DNA from 2 places in the Streptomyces sp. NPDC004111 genome. Region 1 is predicted to be linked to the other one. Evidence: riboswitches for the same ligand, from Rfam matches in the RefSeq annotation. Region 1 holds a riboswitch; the other holds the start of a gene.
What was found. A riboswitch is a leader RNA that binds a small molecule or an ion and turns the genes downstream of it on or off. The one in region 1 is predicted to bind S-adenosylmethionine.
Positions count from the first base shown of each region.

Region 1 (15,261 bases):
CCATGCGCTCCATGTCGGTCGCGAAGTACGCCGAGATGTAGCCCTTGTCGAAGCGCATGCCCTCGGTGAGCTCAAGCTCCAGGCCGAAGGTCTGCGACTCCTCGACCGTGATGACGCCTTCCTTGCCGACCTTGTCCATGGCCTCGGCGATGAGCTCGCCGATCTGGGTGTCGGCGGCGGAGATGGAGGCCGTCGAAGCGATCTGCTCCTTGGTCTCGACATCCTTCGCCTGCTCCAGGAGGGCGGCGGAGACGGCCTCGACGGCCTTCTCGATGCCACGCTTCAGGGCCATCGGGTTGGCACCCGCGGCGACGTTGCGAAGACCCTCGCGGACCAGCGCCTGCGCGAGGACGGTCGCGGTGGTCGTACCGTCACCGGCGACGTCGTCCGTCTTCTTCGCGACCTCCTTGACGAGCTCGGCGCCGATCTTCTCGTACGGGTCCTCGAGCTCGATCTCCTTGGCGATGGAGACACCGTCGTTGGTGATCGTGGGGGCGCCCCACTTCTTCTCAAGGACGACGTTGCGGCCCTTGGGGCCAAGGGTGACCTTGACGGCGTCGGCGAGCTGGTTCATGCCACGCTCGAGGCCGCGCCGGGCCTCCTCGTCGAACGCGATGATCTTGGCCATGTGAAGTGGTCCTCCCAGGACGGGGTGGATTTCTCCGGACCGGGGGTTCGGTGCCCGCGACGGACGGCCCGCGGGAGCGGGGGATTCCTTACCCCCGGCCCCTTGGGCCTCACCGGACCTGGTCCAAGTTCTGTCACTCTCACTGGGAGAGTGCTAACGCCAATGATTAGCACTCGCCCTAGGAGAGTGCAAGCGACTACCACAGATCCCGGACTCCGCAGCATGCCCGGGGCCGGACGCACCAAGGGCCCGTACCCCTGATGACGGGATACGAGCCCTAGGTGCGTGAGTGCTGATGAAGTCGCTGAAGCGTGCGTCGGTGGCCGATCGCGCCGAGATCAGACGGCGAGCTTGACCATGTCCGCCTGCGGACCCTTCTGGCCCTGCGAGATCTCGAACTCGACTCGCTGACCTTCTTCAAGGGTGCGGTAGCCGTCCATCTGAATCGCGCTGTAGTGGACGAAAACATCCGCACCACCGTCGACCGCGATGAAGCCGTACCCCTTCTCCGCGTTGAACCACTTGACGGTGCCCTGAGCCATGCCTAACTCCCCTATTACTGGCCCTTGCGCGAGGCCGCACTTCGCGGACCCGGGTCAGACCCCACCCTCCGACAGATGCGCGGAAGATGTGCGCCGTAGCGCGTCGACCGCGGCTGAATGTATCTGCCCAACTGCCCTCTGCAACAGGTCAATTGGACGAGAATTCTGGGCAGGCCTGATCGGCCGGATCGGTCAACTGCCAACGTTCTCGGGCAAGTCGGGCCGGACATAGCGTGCGTTTCGGTGACAAAGGACGCGAACACACGGGAGCCATCTTGTCGCGTTCTCATATGCGCGAGGCACGGTCGGGCGACAGGGCTTCCCCTACTCTACCTCTTTCAACCATGCAGAATTGCCCCCTCCGCTTGTGAGCGGAGGGGGCAACTTGGGTTAACGCGGGGCGCGTCGGGGGCGCGTGCACTCCCCCGGGCGGACGGCTCTACGGACGGCCGGGCCTTGGGCCGCGGCCGGCGCTCAGCCTCCGGCGACGGCCGGGATGATCGAGACGCCGGCGCCGTCCGGGGTGGCCGTCTCCAGGCCGCTCTCGAAGCGCACGTCGTCGTCGTTCACGTACACGTTCACGAAGCGGCGCAGCTTGCCCTGGTCGTCCAGGACGCGGGCGGCGATGCCGGTGTGGTTCTTCTCCAGGTCGGCGATGACCTCGGCGAGGGTCGCGCCCTCGGCGGTGACCTCGGCCTCGCCGCCCGTGTACGTACGGAGGATGGTGGGGATGCGGACCTTGACGCTCATGGTGTTTCTGCCTTCCGGTGCGTACGGGATTCAGCGGCTCTGGGGCCCGGGACTCAGCGTGCCAGTCCGGCGTCGCGGAACGCGTCCAGGCTCGGCCGGATGGTCGCGGAGGGGCCGGTCGTCGGGGCCACCGCGTCCAGCGTCTTGAGGCCGTCGCCCGTGTTGAGCACGACGGTGGTGAGCGCCGGGTCGAGCAGACCGGCCTCGATCAGCTTCTTGGTGACGCCGACGGTCACGCCGCCCGCGGTCTCCGCGAAGATGCCCTCGGTGCGGGCCAGCAGCTTGATCGCGTCGACGACCTGCTCGTCGTTCACGTCCTCGACCGCGCCGCCGGTGCGCCGGGCGATGTCCAGGACGTACGGGCCGTCGGCCGGGTTGCCGATCGCCAGGGACTTGGCGATGGTGTTCGGCTTCTGCGGGCGGACCACGTCGTGACCGGCCTTGAAGGCGGTGGAGACCGGCGAGCAGCCCTCCGCCTGGGCGCCGAAGATCTTGTACGGCCTGTCCTCGACGAGCCCGAGCTTGATCAGCTCCTGGAGCCCCTTGTCGATCTTGGTGAGCTGCGAGCCCGAGGCGATCGGGACGACGATCTGGTCCGGCAGCCGCCAGCCGAGCTGCTCGCAGATCTCGTACGCGAGGGTCTTGGAGCCCTCGCCGTAGTACGGGCGCAGGTTGACGTTGACGAAGCCCCAGCCCTCGCCGAGCGGGTCGCCGATCAGCTCGGAGCAGAAGCGGTTCACGTCGTCGTAGTTGCCCTCGATGCCGACCAGCTCGCCCCCGTACACGGCGGCCATGACGACCTTGCCCTGCTCCAGGTCGTGCGGGATGAACACGCAGGAGCGGAAGCCGGCCCGCGCGGCGGCGGCGCCGACCGCTCCGGCCAGGTTGCCGGTGGAGGAGCAGGAGAGGGTGGTGAAGCCGAAGGCGCGGGCGGCCTCGACGGCGATGGCGACGACGCGGTCCTTGAAGGAGTGCGTCGGGTTGCCGGAGTCGTCCTTGACGAACAGGCCGCCGGTGACACCCAGTTCACGGGCCAGGTTGTCGGCCTTGACCAGCTTCGTGAAGCCGGGGTTCAGGCTGGGGTGCTCGGCGACGTCCGCCGGGACGGGGAGCAGCGGGGCGTAGCGCCAGATGTTGTCCGGGCCGGCCTCGATGCGCTTGCGGAGCTCCTCCGGGTCACCGGCGGGCAGGTCGTACGCCACTTCGAGGGGGCCGAAACAGAGCTGGCAGGCGAAGATCGGGCCGAGCTCGAAGCGCTCGCCGCACTCGCGGCACGACAGGGCGGCGGCGGGGCCGAGGTCTACGGCGGAGGTGGCGGCTTCAGTGGTCTGCACAGCCATGATGGCGAGGTCCTTTCCTCATCTTCCCCGTGACGGCTTTCGCCACGAGACGGAATTGGCACCTTCCCCACCTGACCTCGCGGTCGGCAGGGGGGTTGCCGGGACTTCAACGGGCCGTTTCCCTCAGTCCCTCTGGATGAGCGCTATGACTCCGGGGCTCCGCGCGAGCGGTCCCGGGTGTTTGTACGCGGCATCGACCCCGACATGCGACGGTCGTCCGCGTTGTTCAAGACTGTAACCGAACCCCCGGACGCCTGAGGAAGACGTCCGGACCGCGAGATGGATCACAGAGTCGGGAGTGACAGGCGTGCTGGAAGAGGTGGAGCGCTGGCTGGGCGCGCGGTCCTGGGCCGCCGCCGACCGCCCGCTGGACCTGCTGCTCGCCGCGAAAGCGGCCCGGGGCACCACCGTCAGCGTCGTCCTGCCCGCGCTCGACGAGGAGGCGACGGTCGGCCGGATCGTGACCACCGTCCGCGCGGAGCTGATGGGCCCGGAGGCGGGCGGCGGGGGCGTGCCGCTGGTGGACGAGCTGGTGGTGATCGACTCGGGCTCCACCGACGGCACCGCGAAGGCGGCGGCCGGGGCCGGGGCCCGGGTGGTGCACCGGGACGACATCCTGCCCCGCATCCCGGCGGTGCGCGGCAAGGGCGAGGTGCTGTGGCGGTCGCTGCTGGTCACACGGGGTGACGTGGTCTGTTTCGTGGACGCGGACCTGCGGGACTTCAGCTCCACGTTCGTGTCCGGGATCGTCGGGCCGCTGCTGACCGAGCCCGAGGTGCAGTTCGTGAAGGCGACGTACGACCGTCCGCTCGGCTCCGAGTTCGACGGGCCCGCCGCCGGGCGGACCGCGGGGCAGGGCGGCCGGGTCACCGAGCTGATGGCGCGCCCGCTGCTCAATCTGCACTGGCCGCAGCTGGCCGGATTCGTACAGCCGCTGGGCGGTGAGTACGCGGCCCGCCGCAGCCTCCTGGAGCGGCTGCCGTTCCCGGTGGGGTACGGGGTCGAGCTGGGCCTGCTGGTGGACTCGCTGCACACGGTGGGCCTGGACGCGCTGGCCCAGGTCGACGTGGGGGTGCGCAAGCACCGCCACCAGGACGGCCAGGCACTCGGACGGATGGCGGCCTCCATTTACCGTACGGCCCAACTGCGTCTGTCCCGGGGTCACTTGATCCGTCCGCAGCTCACCCAGTTCGAGCGGGACGGCGACACCTTCGTGCCCCGTACACACCCTGTGGACACGGAGGAGCGGCCCCCGATGCGCGAGATCGCGGAGTACGAGGCGCGGCGGGCGGCGTAGCCGGCACAGGAGGGAAAAGCCAACACACTCCGGCAAACCCCGACAAACAGGAATGGCCGCCCACGTTTGAGGGAATCCCTGACGGGCTAGGTTTCGGCACATGGCTGCCCAGATCCTTGTCGCGTCGAATCGCGGACCCGTCTCGTACACGCTCGACGACGGGACCGGGGCGCTCGACGCCAGACGCGGCGGGGGCGGCCTCGTCTCCGGCCTCAGCGCCATCGGCTCCGAGGGCGCCCTGTGGGTCTGCTCGGCGCTCGGCGACGGGGACCGCGAGGCGGTGCGCCGCGGAGTCTCCGAGCCCGGCGTCCGGATGCTCGACATCGACGCCGCCACCCACGCCGACGCGTACAACGGCATCGCCAACTCGGTGCTGTGGTTCGTCCACCACCTGCTCTACCAGACTCCGCTGGAGCCCGTCTTCGACGCGGAGTTCCGCCGCCGGTGGGCCTCGTACGAGACGTACAACCAGGCCTTCGCCCAGGCGCTGGCCGAGGAGGCGGCGCCCGGTGCCGTCGTCCTCGTACAGGACTACCACCTGTGCCTGGTCCCCGGAATGCTCCGCGCCCGGCGCCCCGACCTGCGCATCGGCCACTTCTCGCACACCCCGTGGGCCCCGGTCGACTACTTCCGCCTCCTCCCCGACGACATCGCCGAACAGCTGCTGCGCGGCATCCTGGGCGCGGACCGGGCGGCGTTCCTGACCCGGCGCTGGGCGGACGCGTTCACCGCGTGCGCGCTGAACGTACTGGGCGAGGAGGCCCTGGACGGCAAGCGGATCGGGGTGCACGGGCTCGGCGCCGACGCGGACTTCCTGCGCGAGCGCTCCCGCCGCGACGACGTGGCGGAGCGGTCGGCCACCCTGCGCGAGCAGATCGGCACCGACCCCGAGGGCCGCCCGCGCCGCACCGTGGTGCGCGTCGACCGCACCGAACTCTCCAAGAACATCGTGCGCGGCCTGCTCGCCTACGAACACCTGCTGGCCACCCGCCCCGAGTGGCACGAGCGCGTGGTGCACGTCGCCTTCGCCTACCCCTCCCGCCAGGACCTGGCGGTCTACCGCGACTACACGGCCGAGGTCCAGCAGGTCGCCGACCGCGTCAACGGCACCTACGGGACACCGGGCTGGACGCCGGTCGTCCTGCACGTCAAGGACGACTTCGCCCGCTCCCTGGCCGCCTACCGGCTCGCCGACGTGGCCCTGGTCAACCCGATCCGCGACGGCATGAACCTGGTCGCCAAGGAGGTCCCGGTGGTCTCCGACGACGGCTGCGCACTGGTGCTGTCCCGGGAGGCGGGGGCGTACGAGGAACTGGCCGACGACGCGATCACGGTCAACCCGTACGACGTGACCGGCACGGCGCAGGCCCTGCACGAGGCGCTGTCCATGGAGCCGGGCGAACGCGCGGAGCGCACCAAGCGCCTCGCCGCCGCGGCCACGGCGCTGCCGCCGCAGCAGTGGTTCCTGGAACAGCTGGAGGCGCTGCGGTCCTGACCGGGGCCCGCCGAACGCGCCTGGGGCCCGGAACTCTGTCGAGTTCCGGGCCCCAGGTCTTCAGTAGCGGGGACAGGATTTGAACCTGCGACCTCTGGGTTATGAGCCCAGCGAGCTACCGAGCTGCTCCACCCCGCGTCGGTGAACACGACAGTACGTGGTTTCCGGTGCGGTGGGAAATCGATTCCGCGCGGCCGGGCCCCGGACTACTGCCCGGCACCCTCTCCCGGCTGCCCCGCCGCGGCCACCGCGTCCGCCAACCAGCCGAGGAACGCGGCCACTTCGGCCGGTCCGGCCAGCGGCAGGTCCGCCTTCTCGGCCAGCTCGGGCACGGCCGTGCCGCTGCACACCAGCAGACCCGGGACGCCGTCCGAGCGGAGCTTCTCGACGGTGGCGTACGCGGGCAGGTCTCCGAGGTCGTCGCCCGCGTACACCACGCAGGTCGCGCCGATCTCCCGCACGTAGTCCGCGAGGGCCACCCCCTTGTCGACGCCCGGCGGCCTCAACTCCAGTACCAGACGGCCCGGTTCGAGGATCAGTCCGTGCCGGGCGGCCAGCTCGGCGAGCGGTGCGCACAGGGCGTCGAAGGCGGCCTGCGGGTCGCTGGAGCGGCGGGTGTGGACGGCGACGGCCTGCCCCTTCTCCTCCACCCAGGTGCCGCGCCAGGCACCGTGCGCGTCCAGCACACCGGGCAGCTCGGCACGGGCGGCGGCGATACCGGGGTGCGGGGCGGGGGCGCGGACCGTGCCGGTCACGGCCTCCCAGCGCTCGGCCCCGTAGTGCCCGAGCACCACGAGGTGCTCCAGGCCGGGGACACCGGCGAGCCCGCCGTACCGTACGGCGACCCCGGCGGGCCGGCCGGTCACGATCGCCACGGAGGCGACCTGCGGGGCGAGCGCCGCCAGCGCGGGCACGGCGTCGGGGTGGGCGCGGGCCCGCTCGGGGTCCGGCACGATGTCGGCGAGCGTGCCGTCGAAGTCGAGTGCGACGAGGGCGCGTTGGGGCGCCGCGAGGAGGGCGGCGAGTGCTTCGCGGCCGGATTCGGTGGACGGTTCGAAAAGAGTCCCCATGGCCCCGACCCTACCGGGGCCGGGTCCCCGGGCACACGCCGCGCCCGTGCGGGGCGGGGTCCGGCGGGAGTGCCGTGGTCAGTGGCGTTCGCGGCGTTCGGCGCGGACCCGGCGCAGCCGGTGGACGGTCACCGGGTCGTGCGCCTCGGCCCGGACGTCGTCCAGCAGGGCGTTGAGGATCTGGTAGTAGCGGGTCGGCGAGATGTCGAGCTGCTCGCGGACGGCACGCTCCTTGGCACCGGGCCCCGACCACCCCTGCCGCTCCACGGCCAGCACCGCCAGCTCCCGCGCGGACAGCGGGGGCCGGCCTGCGGGGGCGGATCCCGCGGCGGGGGCGGGGGCCGGGGCCCGGTCGGCGGCGGGGGCACCGGCGGCAGAGGTACCGGCGGCGGGCGGGCTGGCGGGGTCAGTGGCGGGCGCCTCGCCCTCGTCCTCGTACGGCATACGTCCCAGCCTAGGCGGGACCGGCCCGGACCGGACGGGCCCGGCCCGGACCCGGGCCGTGACGGCTCCGGTCCGGGCCGGGGGTGCTCCTGGGCCGGGGCCCTCCCGGGAGGGGGCGCTACTGGGCGCTGTCCGTCGCCACGGCCTCGCGGTGGAGGATGCCGAGCACGCCGCCCGGCGTGTTCCCCGGCTCGACCGCCTTGCCGATCTGCTTCTTGATGTTCTCGCTGACCTTCGCCCACGAGGTCTTGCCCACCGGGTACAGCTGCGAGGTGGGCATCGCGTCGAGGAACTTGCGGGTCTTGCGGTGCTTGCTGTCGGCGGCCATCTTGTCGGTGGCGGTGATGGTGACCGGCTGGAGGTCGAACTCGTTGGCGAAGGCCAGCACGTTCTCGTCGTTGTACGCGAAGTCGAGGAACTTGCCGATCTCCTTGCGGTGACCGTTCTGCTTGAAGCCCATCATCCAGTCGGCGACGCCCATCGCCGGGCGGGCGGAGCCGTCCTCGCTGGGCAGCGGCACCATCTCGTACTTCACGCCGTTCTTCTCGGCCTGCTGCATCAGCGACGGGTGGCCGTTGATCATGCCGACCTCGCCCTTGGCGAAGGCCTCGAAGGCGGCCTTGCGGTTGAGCTTGCCGGGGGCGACCGGGCCGGTCAGACCGGGGCCGACCAGCTTGTCCTTGAGGAAGGTGAAAGCGCCGATGTTGTCGGCGGAGTTGATCGAGTAGGCGCCGATGTCGTCGGTGTAGCCGGAACCGGCGGCCAGCATCCAGTTCATCGTCTCGGCCTGCGCCTCCTCGGGGCCCAGCGGCAGCGCGAACGGGTACTTCACGCCCTCCTCCTTGAGCGCCTTCGCGTCGGTGGCGATGTCGTCCCAGGTCTTGGGGGCGCGCTGGATGTTGGCCTTCTCGAAGAGGTCCTTGTTGTAGAACATCAGCCGGGTGCTGCCGACGAACGGCATCCCGTACTGCATCAGGTTCACCTCGCCGGCCTTGGCCAGCGGGGTGAGGAAGTTGGCCTGGGTGGGGATGGAGAGCAGGTCCTCGACGCTGTAGAGCTTGTCGCCGGCCACGTAGTCGGCGTACGCGCCGATCTGGGCGATGTCGGGGGCCTTGCCGCCCTTGACCATCTCGGCGACCTTGCGGTCCACGTCGTCCCACGAGTAGATCTCGACGTCGACCTTGACCTTCGGGTTCTTCTCCTCGAAGGCGCGGGCGAGGTTGCTCCAGTACTTCTTGGTGCCGTCGCCGCCGTCGAGGTTGTAGTCCGCCGCGACGAACTTGAGCGTCACGTCGTCGGAACCGCCGATGCCGATGCTTCCGCAACCCGAGACGGTCGTTGCCATAGCGAGTGCGGCTATCGCCGCGGTCAGACCCAAGTAGCGCCGCTGCACAGCCCGTTCCACCCTTTTTGCCCAGTTTGATGCATATCTTGCGCGAGTGATTCGGGAGCCTTTGTGAGGCCGACGCCGTGCCACGTGCGCACTTGTCCGTATGAGTTGCGATTTTCGCCCATGCGCGACCGCGAGGTCTACACCACTTGGGTATCTCTTACGCAACACCTTCCGCAAATCGCGTACGGGCTGCTAAGCAGGGCGGGACCAAGGTCATTGAGGTCAGCACCGCCGCACTACGCCCGATTTATGTACATGAGGAGTCTCCGGCATGTCCCGCACCGCAGTTGAGATTGCCACCCAGCCCACCTGTTGGCGGCGCGCCGCCGAGTACGCGACCGGCTTCGAAGGACTTCCCCTGCCTGGTGAGCGCGTTGCGGTCACCGGCTGCGGCACCTCGTGGTTCATGGCGATGGCGTACGCGGCCCTGCGCGAGGCCTCGGGCCAGGGCGAGACCGACGCGTTCGCGTCGTCCGAGTTCCCGACCGGCCGCTCCTACGACCGTGTGGTGGCAATCACGCGCTCGGGCACCACCAGCGAGGTGCTCGCCCTCCTCGGCGAGCTGCGCGGCAAGGTCCCCACGCTCGCCCTCACCGGCGACCCCAAGACGCCGATCATGGACGCGGCGGACGTCGTCGCCGTACTGGACTGGGCGGACGAGGAGTCGGTCGTCCAGACCCGCTTCGCGACGACCGCCCTGGCCTTCCTGCGGGCCGGCCTTGAGCGGAGCGGCCGGCTGGCGGACGGCGTGAAGACGGTCGAGGCCGCGGCCGTGGACGCGGAGCTGGCCATCACCGAGCCGCTGCCGGAGGCGGTCACCGCCGCCGAGCAGTGGACGTTCCTGGGCCGCGGCTGGACGTACGGCCTCGCCCAGGAGGCCGGGCTGAAGATGCGCGAGGCGGCGGGGGCGTGGACCGAGTCCTACCCGGCGATGGAGTACCGCCACGGGCCGATCTCGATCACCGGTCCGAACCGGGTGGCGTGGATGTTCGGCACGCTGCCGGAGGGGCTGGCGGGGGACGTCACCGCCGTCGGCGGCACGGTGGTCGCCAACGAGTCCGCGGACCCGATGGCGGACCTGATCCGCGCGCAGCGGCTCGCGGTGGTGCTCGCCGAGTCGAAGGGCTACGACCCCGACCACCCCCGCAACCTCTCCCGCAGCGTAATCCTCACCCCCTGATCCCCACCTGCCCCCGGACGGCCCCGCCCCCCTCGGGCGGCGGGGCCGTCCATCGAGACAGGTGCGCGCCGCCGGAGAGGTACGCCGCGACGCCCCCCGTGAGTGGACTAGACCTGTCCGGGGTTGACGCGCGACACTGGCCCGGTGAAACACGTCATCGCCCTCGATGTGGGCGGCACCGGAATGAAGGCCGCCCTGGTCGGCGCCGACGGCACCCTCCTGCACGAGGCCCGTCGCCGCACCGGCCGGGAGCGCGGCGCCGACGCAGTCGTCGAGTCGATCCTCGCGTTCGCCGAGGATCTCCGCGCGCACGGCGAGGAGCACTACGGCGAGAGCGCGGCGGCGGTCGGCGTCGCCGTACCCGGCATCGTCGACGCCGAGAACGGCATCGCCCTGTACGCCGCCAACCTCGGCTGGCGCGACGTCCCCCTGCGCGCCCTGCTCGGCGAGCGGCTCAGCGGCCCCGACCGGCCCCCGGTCCCCGTCGCCCTCGGCCACGACGTCCGCACCGGCGGCCTCGCCGAGGGCCGGATCGGCGCGGGCAAGGGCGCCGACCGCTTCCTCTTCGTACCGCTGGGGACCGGCATCGCCGGGGCGATCGGCATCGAGGGCACCATCGAGGCCGGCGCCCACGCCGGCGCCGGCGAGATCGGCCACATCGTGGTGCGCCCCGGCGGCGTCGAGTGCGGCTGCGGCCAGCGCGGCTGCCTGGAGCGCTACGCCTCCGCCTCCGCCGTGTCCGCCGCCTGGGCGGCGGCCGCCGGCGACCCGGAGGCGGACGCGGCCGACTGCGCCAAGGCCGTCGAGAGCGGCGACGAGCGGGCGACCGCCGTCTGGCACGCCGCCATCGACGCCCTCGCCGACGGCCTGGTCACCGCGCTGACCCTGCTCGACCCCCGGACGATCATCGTCGGTGGCGGTCTCGCCGAAGCCGGGGAAACCTTGTTCGTACCGCTCCGTGCCGCCATCGAGGAACGCGTCACGTTCCAGAAGCTGCCGACGATCGTGCCGGCCGCGCTCGGCGACACGGCGGGCTGTCTGGGCGCGGGCCTCCTCGCCTGGGACCTGCTCGCCACGTACAACGACAACCAGCGCACCCCCCACCCCACCATGCGCAACGACGTCATGGACACCACGGAGGTATCCGACTGATGGCCAGCAGCAAGGTTCAGGTCCTGTCCGGCGCCAAGGTGGTGCTCCCCACCGGCACCGTCGACGGTGGCCGGGTCATCGTCGACGGCACGAGGATCGCGGGAGCGCTCCCCGACGGTGCCGCGCCCGAGTCCCCCGCCCGTGACCTGTCCGGACACTGGATCGTGCCGGGCTTCGTCGACATGCACGTGCACGGCGGCGGCGGCGCCTCCTTCACCTCCGGCACGCCGGAGGAGGTGCTGCGGGGCGTACGGACGCACCGCGAGCACGGCACGACCACGATGGTCGCCTCCACCGTCACCGGCGAGATGGACTTCCTGGCCGCCCGCGCCTCGCTGCTCGCCGAACTGGTCCAGCAGGGCGACCTGGCCGGCATCCACTTCGAGGGCCCGTTCATCTCGCCGTGCCGCAAGGGCGCGCACAGCGAGGCGCTGCTGCGCGACCCCGACCCGGCGGACGTGCGCAAGCTGATGGACGCGGCGCACGGCACCGCGAAGATGTTCACGCTGGCCACCGAGATGACCGGCGGCCTGGACTCCGTACGGCTGCTCGCCGAGCACGGCGTGATCGCCGCGATCGGCCACACGGACGCCACGTACGAGCAGACCGTCGCGGCCATCGACGCGGGCGCCACCGTCGCGACCCACCTCTACAACGCGATGCCGGCCATCGGCCACCGCGAGCCGGGCCCGATCGTCGCCCTGCTGGAGGACGAGCGGGTCACCGTCGAGCTGATCAACGACGGCACCCACCTGCACCCGGCCGCCTTCGAGCTGGCCTACCACCACGCGGGCGCCGACCGGGTCGCGCTGATCACCGACGCGATGGACGCGGCGGGCTTCGGCGACGGGCAGTACCAGCTCGGCCCGCTGGCGGTCGAGGTGCGCGACGGGGTCGCCCGGCTCGTCGAGGGCGGCTCGATCGCGGGCTCGACCCTCACCCTGGACACCGCGTTCCGCCGCTCGGTCACCATCGACGGGCTGCCGGTCGAGGACGCCGTACGGTCCCTGTCCGCGAACCCGGCACGGCTGCTGGGCATCGACGACAAGGTCGGTTCGCTGGAGCCCGGCAAGGACGCCGACCTGGTCGTGCTCGACGCGGAGTTCAAGATCGCGGGCGTGATGCGCAAGGGCGAATGGGTCATTGAGCCCCAAGTAGGCTGATTTTAGCCCGAATTGCTCTCCCAAATTGATACGAAGTGGCTGGCCCCGCCCCCTGGGCCAGCCACTTTCTTTTTGGCATGATCCCCGTGGCAGGACGTACAGAAAGCGCTTTCTACAGAGTCACTGGGGGTGAACGCGGATCGTGTCCATGATCCTTACGGTCACGCTGAACACCGCACTCGACCTCACCCACCACGTCCCACAACTGGTGCCGCACACCTCCCACCGGGTCACCGCCGTCACCGAGCGGCCGGGCGGCAAGGGCCTGAACGTGGCCCGGGTACTGGCCGCCCTGGGCCACGAGACGGTCGTCACGGGCTTCGCCGGGGGCCCGACGGGCGAGGTACTGAGGGGACTGCTGGCCGCCGAGGCGGCCGAGGCAGCCGAGGCCGCGAGGGCAGCCGGGAGAGCCGGGGCAGCCCGCACCGACCGGACCGCCGGGGCAGGTGGGGCGGGCACGGGAGCCACCGGGTCCGCAGGGTCCACCGGGTCCACTGCGGGCACAGCGGCCACCGGGGCCGCCGAGGCAGGCGGGGCCGCCCGGGTCACCATGGCCACCGGGGCCACCGGGGCCATTTCAGCCACAGCAGCCACCAGCGTCACGCACGCCACGGGGAACACCGGCGCCGCTGCGGGCCCGGACTCCCCCGGCATCCCGCCCGTGCGCCGCCTCGCGCCCATCGACGCCCTCGTCCCCATCTCCGGCAACACCCGCCGCACCCTCGCCGTCGTCGACGGCTCCACCGGCGACACCACCCAGCTCAACGAGCCCGGCCCGACCGTCTCCCCCGCCGAGTGGGACGCCTTCCTCGCCTCGTACGACCGGCTGCTCGGCGGCGCGCGGGCGGTGGCGCTCTGCGGCAGCCTGCCGCCCGGCATCCACGTGGGCGCTTACGCGGACCTGATCCGCCGGGCCCGTACGGCGGGCGTACCGGTGCTCCTCGACACCAGCGGCGAACCCCTGCGCCGGGGCATCGCCGCCCGCCCCGACCTGATCAAGCCGAACCTCGACGAACTGGCCCAGCTCACCGGCTCCCGCGAACCGCTGACCGCGTCCGCGGACGCCCGGCGCCGGGGCGCCCACTCGGTGGTCGCCTCCCTCGGCCCGGACGGCATCCTCGCCGCCACCGAGTCCGGCACCTGGCAGGCGCACCCGCCGGCCGCGATCAGGGGCAACCCCACCGGTGCGGGCGACTCGGCGGTGGCCGCGCTGCTGGCGGGCCTGGTCGAGGACCTGCCCTGGCCGCAGCGGCTGGCCCGCGCGGTGGCCCTCTCGGCGGCCACGGTGGCAGCTCCCACGGCCGGCGAGTTCGACGCGGAGACCTACGCGTCGCTGCTCCCCCAGGTCAAGGTCACCGAGCCCACGTCCGCCCACGGACCCGTCTGAGCGGACCGGGCGCCCCGCACGCCCGCCCCGCCCGACTCCCCCTGTCCCACCCCGCCCAAGGATTGGCACCACATGCCCCTGGTCACCACCGGCGATCTCGTCACCGACGCCGCCTCCGCCTCCCGCGCCCTGGCCGCCTTCAACGTCATCACGCTGGAGCACGCCGAAGCCATCGCCGCGGGCGCCGAGCAGGCCGGGAACGCGCCCGCCGTGCTCCAGATCTCCGAGAACGCCGTGAAGTTCCACGGCGGCAACGTCCTGGCCGTCACCGCGGCAGCCGCCGCCGTGGCCCGTGCGTCCGCCGCTCCCCTCTCCCTCCACCTCGACCACGTCGTCTCGGTGGACCTGCTGCACGCCGCCCACGAGGCCGGTTTCAGCTCGGCCATGTTCGACGCGTCGAAGCTCTCCTACGACGACAACGTGAAGGCCACCGCCGAAGCCGTCCGCTGGGGCCACGAGCGCGGCATCTGGATCGAGGCCGAACTGGGCAAGGTCGGCGGCAAGGACGGCGAGGCCCCGCTCGACGCCCACACCCCGGGGGTGCGGACCGACCCCCAGGAGGCCGCCGCCTACGTCGCCGCCACCGGGGTCGACGCCCTCGCCGTCGCGGTCGGCTCCTCGCACGCCATGACGGAGCGCACCGCGGCCCTGGACCACGCCCTCATCGCCGAATTGCGCGACGCCGTCCCGGTCCCGCTGGTGCTGCACGGCTCCTCCGGCGTCCCGGACGACGAGATCCGCCGCGCGGTCGCCGCCGGCATGGTCAAGATCAACGTCGGTACGGCCCTCAACACGGCCTTCACCGGCGCGGTCCGCGGCTATCTGGAGGCCAACCCCACCACGGTCGACCCCCGCAAGTACCTGGTACCGGGCCGCGAGGCGATGGCCGCGACGGTCACCCACTTCCTGCGGACGATCGGCTGACCGCTCGCCCCGTACGCACCAGTGCCCCGCCGGAAACCTCTTCCGGCGGGGCACTGGTGCGTTCCGCGAGATCTACTGCTGCTTCAGCTCGACCCGGTCCAGGTTGACCTCACAGCCCGCCGGACACGAGATCACGAAGGTGTTCTCGCCCTTCGTCGCGGTCACCGTGGCCCAGGTGTTCGTCCAGCCCTTCTGCCAGTCGCCCTCTGCGGCGTTGGCGAAGTTGTCCATCCGCAGCCCGGTCCCGTGCGGCTTGCCGTTGACCGACAGGTCGGCCTTGGCGTTCTTGCCCGGCACCCCGTAGTCGACCGACAGCTTGTACTGGCCGGCCGCGGGCACGTTGACCTTCCAGGTCGCCGAGGACCCCGGTGCGGTCAGCGGTACGTACGCACCGCTGTCGGACCGCGCCCCGGTGATCGTCTTGTCCGTGCTCAGCCCCGGGGACAGCGTCAGCTCCCCCGCCTGGGCCTTCGGCAGCTCCGCCGGCGGCTCCTCG
Region 1 is NZ_JBIAMU010000004.1:75,507-90,767, reverse strand. Features, by position in the region: gene groL (chaperonin GroEL) at 1-628, opposite strand, end outside; gene ACFYVL_RS10145 (cold-shock protein) at 967-1,170, opposite strand; gene ACFYVL_RS10140 (MoaD/ThiS family protein) at 1,645-1,920, opposite strand; gene thrC (threonine synthase) at 1,974-3,260, opposite strand; SAM riboswitch class I at 3,276-3,403, opposite strand; gene ACFYVL_RS10130 (glucosyl-3-phosphoglycerate synthase) at 3,568-4,557, shown strand; gene ACFYVL_RS10125 (trehalose-6-phosphate synthase) at 4,658-6,052, shown strand; tRNA gene ACFYVL_RS10120 (tRNA-Met) at 6,117-6,190, opposite strand; gene otsB (trehalose-phosphatase) at 6,259-7,122, opposite strand; gene ACFYVL_RS10110 (DUF3263 domain-containing protein) at 7,201-7,566, opposite strand; gene ACFYVL_RS10105 (ABC transporter substrate-binding protein) at 7,685-8,911, opposite strand; gene ACFYVL_RS10100 (SIS domain-containing protein) at 9,231-10,139, shown strand; gene ACFYVL_RS10095 (ROK family protein) at 10,284-11,291, shown strand; gene nagA (N-acetylglucosamine-6-phosphate deacetylase) at 11,291-12,454, shown strand; gene ACFYVL_RS10085 (1-phosphofructokinase family hexose kinase) at 12,603-13,841, shown strand; gene ACFYVL_RS10080 (ketose-bisphosphate aldolase) at 13,914-14,765, shown strand; gene ACFYVL_RS10075 (carbohydrate-binding protein) at 14,838-15,261, opposite strand, start outside.

Region 2 (15,261 bases), on a different contig from region 1:
GCAGCGGGCTCCACTGGCTCGCTCCGATGCGCGGATGCTACTCCGTCAAACACCCCGTCAACACCGGTTCGCACGGTCCTTCGATGGGCCGTTCGGGCAGGACACACCCTCTTGACACTCCGAACGGCACCCCCCGGGGTGAGGGCGGGATAAGCGACCGACATAATGTCGGTCGTGGCGACAGCAACGACAGTAGATACCGGGCACGCGCACCCGTCGGTCAATCGACCGAACCTCACCAGCGTCGGAACCATCATCTGGCTGAGTTCCGAGCTGATGTTCTTCGCGGCCCTCTTCGCGATGTACTTCACCCTGCGATCGGTGACGGGTCCCGAGTTCTGGGCGGAAAAGGCCTCGGCCTTGAACTTCCCGTTCTCGCTGACCAATACCTCGATCCTGGTGCTCTCCTCCCTCACCTGCCAGCTCGGCGTTTTCGCGGCCGAGCGGGGCGATGTGAAGAAGCTCAGGACGTGGTTCATCATCACGTTCGTGATGGGTGCGATCTTCATTGGCGGCCAGGTGTACGAGTACACCGAGCTGGTCAAGCACGAGGGCCTCTCGCTCTCGTCGGACCCGTACGGCTCGGTGTTCTACCTGACGACCGGCTTCCACGGACTGCACGTGACAGGCGGTCTCATCGCCTTCCTGCTGGTCCTGGGCCGGACGTACGCGGCCAAGCGATTCACCCACGAGCAGGCGACAGCCGCCATCGTCGTGTCCTACTACTGGCACTTCGTCGATGTCGTCTGGATCGGCCTGTTCGCCACGATCTACATGATCAAGTAATCCGGGCTCACCAGAACAGGGCCCGAGCCCGCAACACTTCCCGCATCGACGCAGAAGATCCTGACACCGGGGTAATCCGTGAAAAAGCTCTCCGCACGACGACGCCATCCGCTGGCGGCGCTCGTCGTCCTACTCTTCGCGCTGGCGGCCACTGGGGGGCTGTACGCCGCGTTTGCGCCTGCGGGCAAGGCGCAGGCCGACGAGACCGCCCAGTCCCTCGCCATCGAGGAGGGCAAGAAGCTCTACGCCGTCGGCTGCGCAAGCTGCCACGGAACCGGCGGTCAGGGCACCACTGACGGCCCCTCCCTCGTGGGCGTGGGCTCCGCCGCAGTGGACTTCCAGGTCGGCACCGGCCGTATGCCGGCGCAGCAGCCCGGCGCGCAGGTGCCCAAGAAGAAGGTCATCTACACGCAGGCGCAGACCGACCAGCTTGCCGCGTACGTGGCCTCTCTGGGCGCCGGTCCCATCACGCCGACCGAAAGCCAGACCAACCCTGAAGGCGCCGACATCGGCAAGGGTGGCGAACTGTTCCGCACCAACTGCGCGCAGTGCCACAACTTCACCGGTGAGGGCGGTGCCCTGACGAACGGCAAGTACGCTCCGCCCCTGACGGACGTCTCGCCGAAGCACATCTACGAGGCCATGCAGACCGGCCCGCAGAACATGCCCTCCTTCCCGGACAGCACCATGCCGGAGAAGCAGAAGAAGGAAATCATCGCGTACGTCAAGGCCGTGAACGGCGAAGAGACCCCGAGCCCCGGCGGCTTCGGACTGGGCGGCCTCGGGCCGGTCAGTGAGGGTCTGTTCGCCTGGATCTTCGGTCTGGGTGCGCTCATCGCAGTTGCCGTCTGGGTCGCGGCCCACACCGCTAAGGCCAAGAAGTCATGAGTAGCCAAGAGAATCCAGAAGAGGCCCTGCCGGCTGAGCAGGGCGACGCGCACGGCGAGGTGGCGCGCAAGGACGATCCGTTCGCGGACCCGGGCCTGCCGCCGCACAAGCCGCGTATCCAGGACATCGACGAGCGGGCCGCCAACCGGTCCGAGCGCGTCGTCGCGTTCCTGTTCACGCTGTCCATGCTGGCCACGGTCGGCTTCATCGCCTCCTTCGTGGCGTTCCCGATCGACAAGATCGTGTACGTCTGGCCGCTGGGCCACGTGAGCGCGCTGAACCTCTCCCTCGGTCTGACGCTCGGCATCGCCCTCTTCTGCATCGGCGCGGGCGCGGTCCACTGGGCCCGCACCCTGATGTCCGACGTGGAGGTCGCCGACGAGCGCCACGCGATCGCGGCCACGCCCGAGGTCAAGGCCAAGGTCATGGCCGACTTCAAGGCCGGCGCCCAGGAGTCCGCGATCGGCCGTCGCAAGCTGATCCGCACCACGATGTTCGGCGCGCTGGCCCTGGTGCCGCTGTCCGGCGTCGTGCTGCTGCGCGACCTCGGTCCGCTGCCGGAGAAGAAGCTCCGCGAGACGCTCTGGGGCAAGGGCAAGCTGCTCATCAACCAGAACACGATGGAGCCGCTGCGCGCCGAGGACGTCGCCGTGGGTTCGCTCACCTTCGCCATGCCGGAAGGCCTGAAGGAGGACGATCACGAGTTCAACACCGAGATCGCCAAGGCCGCGCTGATGATCGTCCGTATCCAGCCGGACGAGATCAAGGACAAGCAGCAGCGCGAGTGGGCGCACGAGGGCATCGTGGCGTACTCCAAGATCTGCACCCACGTCGGCTGCCCGATCAGCCTGTACGAGCAGCAGACGCACCACGTGCTGTGCCCGTGCCACCAGTCCACCTTCGACCTCTCCGACGGCGCCCGTGTCATCTTCGGCCCGGCCGGTCACGCGCTGCCGCAGCTGCGGATCGGTGTGAATGACGAGGGTTACCTCGAAGCGCTGGGCGACTTCGAAGAGCCCGTCGGTCCTTCCTTCTGGGAGCGCGGATGAGTACTGCAACCGAGACCAAGCCGCAGCAGAAGGCGCCCGCCGGTGAGCGGGTCGCGGACTGGGCGGACGGCCGGCTGGGGATCTACTCCCTGGCCAAGGCCAACATGCGCAAGATCTTCCCGGACCACTGGTCCTTCATGCTCGGCGAGATCTGCATGTACAGCTTCATCATCATCATCCTCACGGGTGTGTACCTGACGCTGTTCTTCCACCCGTCGATGAACGAGATCGTGTACCACGGCTCGTACGCGCCGATGCACGGCATCCGCATGACGGAGGCCTACGCGTCGACCCTGGACATCAGCTTCGACGTCCGCGGCGGTCTGCTGATCCGGCAGATCCACCACTGGGGCGCGCTGATCTTCCTCGCGGCGATGTTCGTGCACATGATGCGCGTCTTCTTCACGGGTGCCTTCCGCAAGCCGCGCGAGGTCAACTGGCTGTTCGGCTTCCTGCTGTTCGTCCTCGGCATGTTCACCGGCTTCACCGGTTACTCGCTGCCGGACGACCTGCTGTCGGGCACCGGTGTCCGCTTCACCCAGGGCGCGATCCTGTCCGTGCCGGTCGTCGGCACGTACATCTCGATGTTCCTGTTCGGCGGAGAGTTCCCCGGCCACGACATGGTCGCCAGGTTCTACTCGATCCACATCCTGCTGCTGCCGGGCATCATGCTCGGCCTGATGGTGGCTCACCTGATCCTGGTCTTCTACCACAAGCACACCCAGTTCGCGGGCCCCGGCCGGACGAACAAGAACGTCGTCGGCATGCCGCTGCTGCCGGTCTACATGGCCAAGGCCGGAGGCTTCTTCTTCCTGGTCTTCGGCATCATCGCGATCATCGCGGCGGCGTTCACGATCAACCCGGTGTGGGCGCTCGGCCCCTACCGTCCGGACCAGGTGTCCACCGGCGCCCAGCCCGACTGGTACATGGGCTTCGCCGAGGGTCTGGTGCGTGTCATGCCGGGCTGGGAGATCAACCTCTGGGGCCACACGCTGGTCCTGGGTGTCTTCATCCCGCTGGTGCTGTTCGGTGTGATCCTCGGTGTCATCGCGGTGTGGCCGTTCCTGGAGTCCTGGGTCACCGGGGACAAGCGCGAGCACCACATCGCGCAGCGTCCGCGCAACAGCCCGACCCGCACCGCGTTCGGCGTCGCCTGGATCACGGTCTACTTCATCGGCCTCGTCGGCGGTGGAAACGACCTGTGGGCCACGCACTTCCACCTGTCGATCAACTCGATCACCTGGTTCGTGCGCATCGGCTTCTTCGCCGGTCCGGTCCTGGCGTTCATCATCACCAAGCGGATCTGCCTGGGCCTCCAGCGCAGGGACGCCGAGAAGGTGCTGCACGGACGCGAGTCCGGCATCATCAAGCGGCTGCCGCACGGTGAGTTCATCGAGGTGCACGAGCCGCTCAACCAGCACCAGCTGCACTCGCTCACGGCGCACGAGCAGTACGCGCCGGCCGAGATCGGTCCCGAGGTGGACGAGAACGGCGTCGAGCGCAAGGTGGGCGCCACCGAGAAGCTGCGCGTCAAGCTCAGCAAGGGCATGTACGGCGAGGGCAACCAGATCGCCAAGCCCACCGCCGAGGAGTACAAGGAGATCACCAGCGGCCACGGCCACCACTGATCACCTCAAGCCGGCCCGGTAGCCCCGGACCGGGGTGACCCCCCGGGCCGCACTGTCCGCCACAGCGAGAGCCCCGTCCATTCGTCGGACGGGGCTCTTCGCCGTCCCCGGGCCTGGATAGGGTGAGGGCACCCCCTGGAGGGGGCATCCCTTTTTCGGCTGTGGACCCTGGAGCGGACCATGAACGTTGTGACCCCGGTAGGCGGCGACAGCGTGGCGGCCCGTAGCTGGCCGGGCATCCTCAACCCCCTGCTGCGCGGCGAGCACCTCGGCGCGGACGACACCGCCTGGGCCATGGACCGCATCATGAGCGGCGAGGCGACCGACGCCCAGATCGCCGGCTTCGCGGTCGCCCTGCGCGCCAAGGGCGAGACGGTGGAGGAAGTGACCGGCCTGGTGCGGGCGATGTACACGCACGCACGCACCATCGAGGTGCCCGGCCCCAGCGTCGACATCGTCGGCACCGGCGGCGACCTCGCCAAGACCGTCAACATCTCCACCATGTCCGCGGTCGTCATCGCGGGCACCGGCGCCAAGGTCGTCAAGCACGGCAACCGGGCCGCGTCCTCCGCGAGCGGCTCCTCGGACGTCCTGGAGAAGCTCGGCGTCAATCTGGACCTGACGCCGCGGCGGGTGGCGGAGGTCGCCGAGGAGGCGGGCATCACCTTCTGCTTCGCGGTGAAGTTCCACCCGGCGCTGCGGTACGCCGCCAAGGCCCGCAAGGAGCTCGGCGCGCAGACCACCTTCAACATCCTGGGCCCGCTCACCAACCCGGCCCAGGTGCGCGCGCAGGCCGTCGGGGTCGCCGACGCGCGGATGGCGCCGATCGTGGCCGGCGTGCTGGCCGAGCGGGGGAACTCCGCGCTGGTCTTCCGCGGCGACGACGGTCTCGACGAGCTGACCACCACCGCGACCTCACGGGTGTGGATCGTGCGCGGGGGCACCGTGCGCGAGGAGGCCTTCGACCCGCGGGACGTGGGCCTGGACATCGTCCCCGTCGAGGCGCTGCGGGGCGCCGACGCCTCGTACAACGCGGAGGTGGCCCGCAGGCTGCTGGCCGGTGAGGAGGGGCCCGTGCGCGACGCCGTCCTGCTCAACACGGCAGCCGCCCTCGTCGCCCTCAATCCCGGTGGAGGATCGTTGAACGAGGAGATCGCCGCCGGGATCGAACGGGCCCGCGAGTCCCTCGACTCCGGGAGCGCGCTCAAGGCGCTGGAGCGCTGGGTGGCGGCCAGCAACTCCTGAAACCCCTTCGACGTGTGACGCAGAGCGCAGTCCGGATGTCTCGATACGCGGACTGCGCTCTTGCGCGTCGTTGATCGTGTGGCAAGATGCTGCACAGGTCATGAGTGACAGCGACTACGGCCCCGGCCCGCTGTCCGGCAACCCTCCGTCCGTGGCGGGGTGCCCCGGGTGAAGACCAGGTCGTAGGCAGCGAGGTCTACGGCAAGCGCGGACCCCTGCGCACTCCTGTCGGAGTGGCGCGCCCCTGGGGTCCTGGTCCTCAAGGGAGCAGTCTCGTGAGCAAGCGAATGCGATAGGGCCGCTCGGCCCCGTTCCACCTTCACCTCCGCACCGGACCCGTGTGTCCGGAGCGTCGAGGCAACTCCCGTACCCGGCAAGGCATCTGAGCTTTCGTCAGCATTGGTACGGGCACCACTGAAGCCATTCCGCCTCACCAGGAGTTTCGTCATGCCCGCATCGCCCGTCGCCACCACCGCCACTGCCGCCACCGCCTCCTCCGCCGCGCCGGCCCCCGCCCCGGCCGCCGTTTCCGGTGAGTCCGCCGACCCCTGCTGCGCGGCGCCGCTGCCCGTCCTCGGGCGGGACGTGGCCGTGCCGCTGGTGACCGGTGGCGAGGTCACCTACGCGGCCCTCGACTACGCGGCCAGCGCCCCGGCGCTCCAGCGGGTGTGGGACGACGTGGCGGCGTACGCCCCGTACTACGGCAGCGTGCACCGCGGCGCCGGGTACCTCTCGCAGCTCTCCACGGACCTGTTCGAGAACAGCCGCACCACCGTCCACGAGTTCCTGGACTGCCGGGACGACGACCAGGTCGTCTTCACCCGCTCCACCACCGACTCGCTGAACCTGCTCTCGGCCGTACTGCCCGCCGGCTGCCAGGTGTTCGTCTTCGAGACCGAGCACCACGCCTCGCTGCTGCCCTGGCAGGACGCCGACGTCCACTACCTCAACGCGCCGCGCACCCCCGCCCAGGCCGTCGCGATCCTGGAGCGCGCCCTCGCCGACCGCGATCCTTCCTCAAGCTCTCGGCTTCGTTCGAGCACGGGAGGCCCCACCGGTCCGGCCCTCGTCTGCGTGACCGGTGCCTCCAACGTCACCGGGGAGATCTGGCCGGTGAAGGAGCTGGCCGCCGTCGCGCACGCCCACGGGGCGCGGATCGTCCTCGACGCCGCCCAGCTGGCCCCCCACCACCCCGTCTCCGTCAAGGAGCTGGACGTGGACTGGGTCGCCTTCTCGGGCCACAAGCTGTACGCGCCCTTCGGCTCCGGCGTGCTCGCCGGACGCGCCGACTGGCTCCAGGAAGCCGAGCCGTACCTGGCCGGCGGCGGCGCCTCCAAGAAGGTCGCCCGGCGCACCGACGGCGGGGTGGACGTCGAGTGGCACACCACCGCCGCCCGCCACGAGGCCGGATCGCCCAACGTCATCGGCGTCTACTCCATCGCCTCCGCCTGCCGGGCGCTCACCGAGGCGGGCTTCGACTCCCTGGTGGAGCGGGAGCAGTCCCTGGTGCGCCGGGTGCGGGAGGGGCTCGCCCGGGTGCCCGCCGTCAAGGTGCTCTCGCTGTTCGGCGACGAAGCGCCCCGGGTCGGCGTCATCTCCTTCGTGGTGGAGGGCTGGAACAGCTCGCACTTCGCCGCCGCCCTCTCCGCCGAGTACGGGATCGGCGTCCGCGACGGCCTCTTCTGCGCCCACCCGCTGGTGCGCACCCTGCTCGGCAGCGACCCGCAGGAGGTGGGCGAGTGCGGCGCCCCGGAGGCCGAGCCGGGCGAGCGCTCGCTCAACGCGATCCGGGTCAGCTTCGGCGCGGGCACCCCCGACGAGCACGTCGAGCGGTTCGTGACGGCGGTGGGGGAACTCGTCGCCAACGGCGCGCAGTGGAACTACCGCACCGAGGGCGGGCGTTGCGTCCCGGCGGTCTGAGGTGCCCGGGACACCGGGTGCGGCGGCCGGAGCGGTGAGGTACGGGCGGTGCGCGCCCCCAGCTGGATCATCCGCAGGGCCCGCTCGGTCGCGTCCGTGAGGAACTCGCCGCCGCGGCCCAGCGCCTCGGCCAGCGCGATCGGGGCGGGCAGGATCCCGCTGTAGGCGTCCGCGCCCACGGCCCTGATCTCGTGCGCGCCGTCGCCCAGGGTGCCCGCCAGGACGAGCACCGGCCGGTTCAGCAGCTTGGCCCGGCGCGCCACTTCGGCCGGGACCTTGCCGCGCGGTGTCTGCCGGTCCAGGGCGCCCTCCGCGGTGACCACCAGATCGGCGCGGGCCAGCCGGGCGTCCAGGTCGAGGTGGTCCAGCAGCACGTCGAAGCGGGGGAGCAGCCGGGCGCCCAGCGCGGCGAGCCCCGCGCCCAGACCGCCGGACGCGCCGGTGCCAAGACCACGGCGCAGATCGGTGCCCGCGGGGGTGGTGCGGGCGAGGTCGCGGTCGAGGACGCGGGCCCAGCGGTCGAGCGCGGCGGAGAGCTCCTCGACCTGGGCAGGGGTCGCCCCCTTCTGCGGGCCGAAGATTCGGGCGACGCCCTGCGGGCCGCACAGGACGTTGTGCGGATTGCAGGCGACGCGCAGCTCGGTACGGGCCAGCCGGGGGTCCAGGCCCGACGGGTCCACCCTGTCGAGAGCCGTCAAGTGCCTCCCACCGTAGGGGAGTTCGCGTCCTTCGGAGTCCAGCAGCCGGGCGCCGAGGGCCTGGAGCGCCCCCGCGCCGCCGTCGGACGTGCCGGAGTCCCCGCAGCCGACCAGGATGCGGCGCGCACCCGCGTCGAGGGCGGCGCGGACCAGTTCGCCCACACCGTACGTCGTGGTGGCACCGGGGTCGCGCCGGGTGCGCGGCACCAGCGACAGGCCCGCGACGGCGGCCATCTCGACCACGGCGGTGCCCGGGTCCAGGAGGGCGAAGTGGGCCGGCACGCGGCGGCCCGTGGGACCGGTGGCGCTCAGGTTCACCACCCGGGCCCCCGGTGTGGCCGCCGCGAGGGTGCGGGCGGTGCCCTCGCCGCCGTCGACCAGCGGGATCAGATCGAGCACGGCTGCGGGCAGGACCCTGCGGACCCCGGCGGCGATGGCCTCCGCGGCGGCCTCGGCGGACAGCGACTCCTTGAAACCGCTGGGGGCGATGGCGACATGACGTACCGGCACGAGAACTCCTGGGACTGGCGGGGCGGTCAGCGGGGCAGCAGGACGGGCACGCCGAGCAGCGGCCACACGGCGAGGGCGAAGAACAGGACCGTCAGGGCGGTCAACGGCGCCAGCACTGCGGACAGCCGCAGCAGGTCGCGCGGGGTGTACGTCGGGGTGTCCGGCAGGTCGGCGTAGAGCGTCACCGGCTTCGCGGACGCCGGAAGGGTGTGGCAGAACCCGGCCGCGGCGGTGGACGCGAGGGCGGCGGCCACCGGGTTCACCCCGACGCCGGCCGCCGCCGCCACCACGAGCGGCACGAGCACGCTGGAGCGCGCCGAACGGGACTGGAGGATCAGGTGCGCCACCGTACTGACGGCGACCACGGCGCCCAGGAACGCCCACGGCGGGACCCCGGTCAGCGGCAGCCGCGCCATCAGCCAGCGGGCCGCCCCCGATTCGGCGAGCGCCACGCCCATCGCCGTCGTCGCCGCCATGAACAGCAGCAGCGACCACGGCACGGTGCCCAGCGCCTCCTTCAGCCGTACGGTGCCCAGTGCGGGCGACGCGGCCACCACCGCACCGATCAGCGCGACCACCGCGGGCGGCACCTGGTGCAGCGGCTCGCTGCACCAGAGCAGCACCACCGTCCCCAGCAGCGCGGCGCAGCGCGCCTCGGCGGAGGTCAGGGCGCCGGTCACGGGGCGGTCGCTGTGCCGCTGGACCTGCGCGGCGGTGATCCGCACGGGCCCGGCGCGGTCGGCGCGGCGGGTGGTGGTGAGCAGGACGGCCTCGGCGGCGAGGTGGCTGGAGACGGCCGCCAGGGGCAGGCCGAGCAGCAGCCACTGGGTGAAGCCGATGCGCTGCCCGGTCGCCTCGAAGAGGACCGACACGGTGATCAGGTGCGCGCCCGCGCCGATCAGGGTGGCCACGGCGGACAGCAGGATCACCGTGGGGAAGAGCAGGGCCAGCATGACGACCACCCGGCGCCGGTCCGCCAGCGCCCTGGCCAGCGCGAGGAACACGGGGAGCGCGAGCGCGGCCCGGCCCGAGGTCGCGGGGACGGCGAACGCGGTGACGACCAGGGCGGCGGTGGACAGATGGACGAGCTGACGCACCGTACGGGCCCCGCTGACCAGGAAGGCGGCGGCCCGCCCCGCCAGGCCGGTCCTGGCCACCGCGGCGGCCAGGACGAAGGCGCAGATCAGCAGCCACACCGTCGCGTCGCCGAGCGTCCCGAACAGGGTCTCGCTGCCGATCACCCCGGTCACGGTCAGCGCGAGCCCCGCCCCGAGCGCGATGTACGTGTCGTCGACCGGGGTGGCGATCCACGCGGCGGTGGCGAGGGTGAACACCAGGAGGGTGATCCGCGCGTCGGTGGACAGCGGCGGGAGGAGATCCGGCAGGAGCAGCAGCGTGCAGAGCGCGAGGGCGAGGCCGAGCACGGCGTACTGGTGGGGCCTCGGGGCGAACCGGGGCCGGGCGGGCGGCGGGGCGGGGGCCCGGTCGGGGACGCGGGCGGTCGGGGTCACGTGGTCGAGCGTGACCGGGCGGGGTGAGCGGGGCGTGAGGCACGGATGAAGGGGGCTTCATCCGGCGTGCGGCGAGGGGCGGTTTGCGAGCCCGGGGGAGCCAGGGCGGGTCCGGAGGGGGAGCTAGGGGAGGCGGTAGCCCATGCCGCGGACCGTTTCGACCAGTCCGGGGCCCAGCTTCTTGCGGAGGGCGCGGACGTAGACGTCCACGATGTTCGAGCCGGGGTCGAAGTCGTAGCCCCAGACGTGGGAGAGGATCTGTTCGCGCGAGAGGACCTGTCCGGGGTGGCGCAGGAAGAGTTCCAGGAGCACGAACTCACGGGCCGTCAGATCCACCGTCCGGTCCGCCGACCGTGCCCGGCGGGTGCGCAGGTCCAGCGAGAGGTCGCCGCTGCGCAGCACCGTGACCTCCGGGACGCGGGCCGCCGTGCGCAGCCGGAGCCGGACCCGGGCCAGCAGTTCCTCGAAGCGGAACGGCTTGGTCATCCAGTCGTCGGCCCCGCCCTCCAGCCCGGCCACCGTGTCCCGTACCGAGTCGCGGGCCGTGAGCACGATGACCGGTGCGCTCACCCGGGCCTCGCGCAGCGCGCGCAGGACCGTGAAGCCGTCCCGGCCCGGCAGACCGATGTCGAGCAGCACCAGGTCGAAGCCGCCCGTGCAGGCGTAGTCGTACGCGGTGTCGCCGTCGCAGGCGACCGTCGTCGTGAAGCCGTTGGCGCGCAGGCCCTTCTCGACGAAGGACGCGATGCGCTCCTCGTCCTCGACGATGAGGATGCGGTTCATGAGGCGGGAGGTGTCCCTTCCGGTACGGCCGTCGCGGGCCCTGGATCCAGTACGAGGGTGAAGGTGGCGCCGGGACCCGCGACGGGTGAGCCGCCGTACTCCGGGCCCGCGGCGCCCCCGTACTCCGGTCCCGCGGTGCCAGCGCTCAGCTCGACGCGCCCCCGGTGGCCCTCCGCGATGGCCTTCACGATGGCGAGGCCGAGGCCCGCCCCCGTGCTGCGGGAGCCGCGCCGAGCGCTGCCGCGGCGGAAGCGTTCGAAGATAACGGCGGCGTCCCGGGGCGGCACCCCGGGCCCGCTGTCGGAGACGTACAGCTCGATCGGGGCGGCCTGCTCCTGGCCGCCGGGCGGCGTCCGTGTCCGGGAGCCGATCGCCACGCGGCTGCCGCGCGCGGTGTGCTGCACCGCGTTCTGGGCGAGCTGCACCATGGCCTGGGTGATCCGCTGCGGGTCCAGGCGGACCTCCCGGTCGGCGACCTCGGCCAGGACCCAGTCGCGGTCGCCGAGCGTGCGCGCCTTCACGAACACGTCGGCCGTCAGCTCCGCGAGCTGGACCGGCTCGGGGGTGACGAAGTCGGGCCGCTCCGCCTTGGCGAGCAGCAGCAGGTCCTCCACCATGCGGCTCATCCGGTCGAGTTCGTCGGTGACCAGCCGGAGAGTCTCCTCGCGTTCCGCGGGGTCCTCGCCCATCAGCTCCAGGTGGCCGCGCACGATCGTGATGGGGGTGCGCAGTTCGTGGCCCGCGTCGTCCACGAACTCGCGCTGCGCGGCGAACGCCCGCTCCAGCCGGTCCAGCATCGCGTTGAACGTCGCGGCGAGGGCGGCGATGTCGTCCCTGCCCTCGACCGGGATGCGCCGGGTGAGGTCCTGCTCGGTGAGCTGCGCCGCGGTGGTGCGCACCAGCCGGACCGGGGCGAGTATCCGGCCCGCGACCGCCCAGCCGATGCCGGTCGACATCAGCAGCGCCACCCCGGAGATGGCCAGCAGGATGCGGAACGTCTTGTCGGCGACGGCCCGTTCGCGCTCGGTGTGCACGACGACCACGAAGGCGCCCTGGGTGGGCCCGGCGATCGGCACCTTCGCCCAGGCCACCGCTCCGCCGGAGCGCCCCGCCCCGTCGCCCCGCTCCAGGGTGCCGCTGGCCGCCCCGGAGCCGAAGATCTCGATCAGGGCCCCGGAGTCCTGGTGCAGCGCGGTGCCCGGCGGGAAGTCGCGGGGCTGGCGCACGACGCGCGGGCGGGGCCCGTCGGTGCGCAGCAGACCGAGGAGTTCCTCGTCCGGGTCGGAGTACTGGCGTTGCAGGAAGACTTCCAGGAGGCGGTGGGTGTCGGTGAAGCGTCCGCCGGTGTCCGGGTCGACGCCCTGGGCCACGAAGTTGGCGAACTCCCGGGTCTCCTGGGTCAGCAACTGCCCGATCCGGCTGTCCACGTCGCGCAGCAGCAGAGACCGGGTGGTCGTCGCGACGGCGGCCAGCGCCACCGCCATCACCAGCAGCAGCCACAGCAGGATGCGGACCCGGGCCGAGATCCGCGGGCCGCGCGGCCCGCCGCCCGGGGCGCCGGGCGCCGCGGCGTCAGTGGGCGTCGTCACCGGGGGAGTTCCCCGGGGGGCCGGGCCGCTCGTCCGGGTCGTCATCGTCGTCGTCGCCCCGCGGGCTGGGCCCCGGTACGACCGAGTCGCCGGTCGGCGCACCCGAGGGCGCGGCGGAGGGGGAGTCGGGCGCGGGAGAGGAGGGCGGAGCGGCGGGGCGGTCCGTCGTCCTGCCGGGCCCGCCGGTGAGTTCGACCCTGGGCGGCACCTCGGGAGCGTGGGGGGCGTCGGTCAGCGCGTAGCTCGTCGCCGCGATGCCCAGCGGTATCGCGACGACGGCCGCGAGGGTCGCCAAGCGGTGGGAGAAGGCCATGCGGCCAGCCTGGCAGCCGCCCCGCGCCCCGCACATGAGGGCCGCATGAAGAACCCTTCATGGACGGCACCGGGCGCGCGGGCGGGGCGGCCGGTGCCGCGGGCGCCGTTCTCAGCCGTCGAGGCCGATGGCGAAGGCCGCTTCCAGGTCGTGCTGCGAGTAGGTGCGGAAGGCGACGTGCGTGTCCGTGCCCTCGACGCCGGGGATCTTGCTGATGGAGCCCGGAATGATGTCCGCCAGGTCGTCGTGCCGGCCGACCCGCACCATGGCGATCAGGTCGTACGTACCGGTGACCGAGAAGACCTCGCTGACGCTGTCCAGCGCGGCGATCGACTCGGCGATCTCGGGGATCCGGTCCACGCTGGTCTTGATGAGCACGATCGCGGTGATCACGGCTGGCTTTCTCCCTCGGTGGCCGGTGGCGCTGCTGCGGCCCTCACTCTAGTCGTACGGGGGTAGCGCGCCCACGCGTAGAGGAAGCCGCCCGCGAAGCCCACCACGTGCGCCAGGTACGCGACCCCGGCCCCGGTGCCCAGCCCCTGCGCGGCCAGCCACTGGAGCACGAACCAGAAGATCAGCACGATCCACGCCGGGAAGCGCAGCGGCAGGAACAGCAGGAAGGGGAAGAGGCTGGTCACCCGCGCGTGCGGGAAGAGCCGCAGGAACGCGCCGAGCACCGCCGAGATCGCCCCCGAGGCCCCGACCAGGGTCTCCTGGGAGGAGGAGTGGGCCAGGGCGTACACGACGAGCGCGAGGTAGCCGGTGACGAGGTAGAAGAGCAGGAAGTGCAGCCGGCCCAGCCGCTCCTCGGTCATCGCCCCGAACACGTACAGGAAGAGCATGTTGCCCAGCAGGTGAAGCCAGTTGCCGTGCACGAACAGGGCGGTGAGCGGGGTGAGCAGGGAGTGCGGGGCGAAGCCGGTCAGTTCCTCGGGGACCACGCCCCAGCGCTCGAAGTAGTCGTTCTGCGCGGCGAGCAGGGCGTCGCCGGTGCCGTACGCGGGGACGAAGCCGGAGGCGGGGCCGAGCAGGAAGGCCACGCAGCACAGGGCGATCAGGGCGTACGTCACGACCGGGGCGTGCCCGAGGGACTGCCACCGGGCCGCCAAGTCCTTGGCCGTGACCTTGATCATGGGTTCGAGCATGACGCAAGGGGTGCGACGGGGGAGGCCGCCTCGCCGTACCGGGTCTCAAGGGTCGGCCGCCCCCGGCACGGGGTAGCGGTAAGGCCGTAGGGTTGCGCGCAGGGTATCCGCAGTTCGACGGCGCACCGCGGCAACGACGTACGACACCCGTGCGACACGCACGGATACGACGAAGAGGACGGTACGCATGACGACGACGGTTCCCCTGCCCACGGCCGGTACCCGGTGGCGCTGCACGCTCTGTGGCAACCTCACACGCTTCGACGTGACCCGCTCGTCGAAGGTCGTGGAGTACGTCCACCTCGACCTGGCCGGGGAATCGAAGGTCGAGGAACGCGAGGTGGTCAGTGAGACCATCGAGTCGGTGCGTTGCCGCTGGTGCAACGCGGTGGATCAGATCGAACTGGTGGACAGGCCGGACGCCGAGTCCTGAGGGCCCCGACGGGGCCCGGGACAGCGGCCCGGCAGGGCAGTGCCCATGAGGGCACGAAGGTAGTGGGGTGACGGATTGTGGAGCCTGCGAGCGGCGCGGAACCGGCCGGCTCGGCCGACGACGCCGCAGAGGTGCTCGACCGCCCGTTGCCCGAAGGGGTGCGGCGCCGGGTCGTGACGCTGGTCTCGGACGCGTTCGGCGGCCTCACGGTCGCCGAACTTCCGGCCCAGCTGAGGCAGTACGCCCGGTTCACCCCGACCAGACGCGCCAAGTTCGCGGGCAACGCGATGGCCGCCGCGCTGGAGAGCGACCCGGTCTTCCGGCAGCGCATCGGTGAGCGGCTGCGCGAGGCGCAGCCCGAGCTGGCCGGCGCGCTGGAGGCCGGGTCGCCGCCCGCCGCCGCCGATCCCGTCGACGTGGCGGCGGCGGCCTACGTGCTGCGCCCGGTCGGCTGGGTGAAGCTGGTGGCCGCCGCGGGCGAGGAGGCCGAGCGGGCCGGCGCGGAGCGCGCCGACGAGGCCGTCCAGCGCGAACTGGAGCAGCTGCGGGCCGAGTTGGCGGAGGCCAAGGAGCGCACCAAGGCGGAGACCGAGCGGCTGCGCGGCGAGCTGGACACCGTCCGCAGGGAGTCCGACGCCGCCCAGCGCAAGCTGCGCGGCGCGCTCAGCGACGTCAAGCGCGGGGAGGCCGCGCTGCGCAGGACGCAGGCCGAGATCGACGGCATCAGGTCCGAGGCGGCTGCCCAGGTGGCGTCCGCGGAGGC
Region 2 is NZ_JBIAMU010000012.1:57,950-73,210, forward strand. Features, by position in the region: gene ACFYVL_RS23325 (heme-copper oxidase subunit III) at 166-786, shown strand; gene ACFYVL_RS23330 (c-type cytochrome) at 865-1,674, shown strand; gene ACFYVL_RS23335 (Rieske 2Fe-2S domain-containing protein) at 1,671-2,723, shown strand; gene ACFYVL_RS23340 (cytochrome bc complex cytochrome b subunit) at 2,720-4,351, shown strand; gene trpD (anthranilate phosphoribosyltransferase) at 4,532-5,596, shown strand; SAM riboswitch class IV at 5,693-5,810, shown strand; gene ACFYVL_RS23350 (aminotransferase class V-fold PLP-dependent enzyme) at 6,044-7,516, shown strand; gene ACFYVL_RS23355 (glycerate kinase) at 7,477-8,724, opposite strand; gene ACFYVL_RS23360 (SLC13 family permease) at 8,751-10,148, opposite strand; gene ACFYVL_RS23365 (response regulator transcription factor) at 10,359-11,018, opposite strand; gene ACFYVL_RS23370 (sensor histidine kinase) at 11,015-12,502, opposite strand; gene ACFYVL_RS23375 (small hydrophilic protein) at 12,591-12,920, opposite strand; gene ACFYVL_RS23380 (Lrp/AsnC family transcriptional regulator) at 13,032-13,313, opposite strand; gene ACFYVL_RS23385 (rhomboid family intramembrane serine protease) at 13,310-14,053, opposite strand; gene ACFYVL_RS23390 (hypothetical protein) at 14,253-14,498, shown strand; gene ACFYVL_RS23395 (NYN domain-containing protein) at 14,573-15,261, shown strand, end outside.
Region 2: linked by a shared signal. The riboswitch ahead of ACFYVL_RS23350 (aminotransferase class V-fold PLP-dependent enzyme) and the one ahead of thrC (threonine synthase) in region 1 are both predicted to bind S-adenosylmethionine.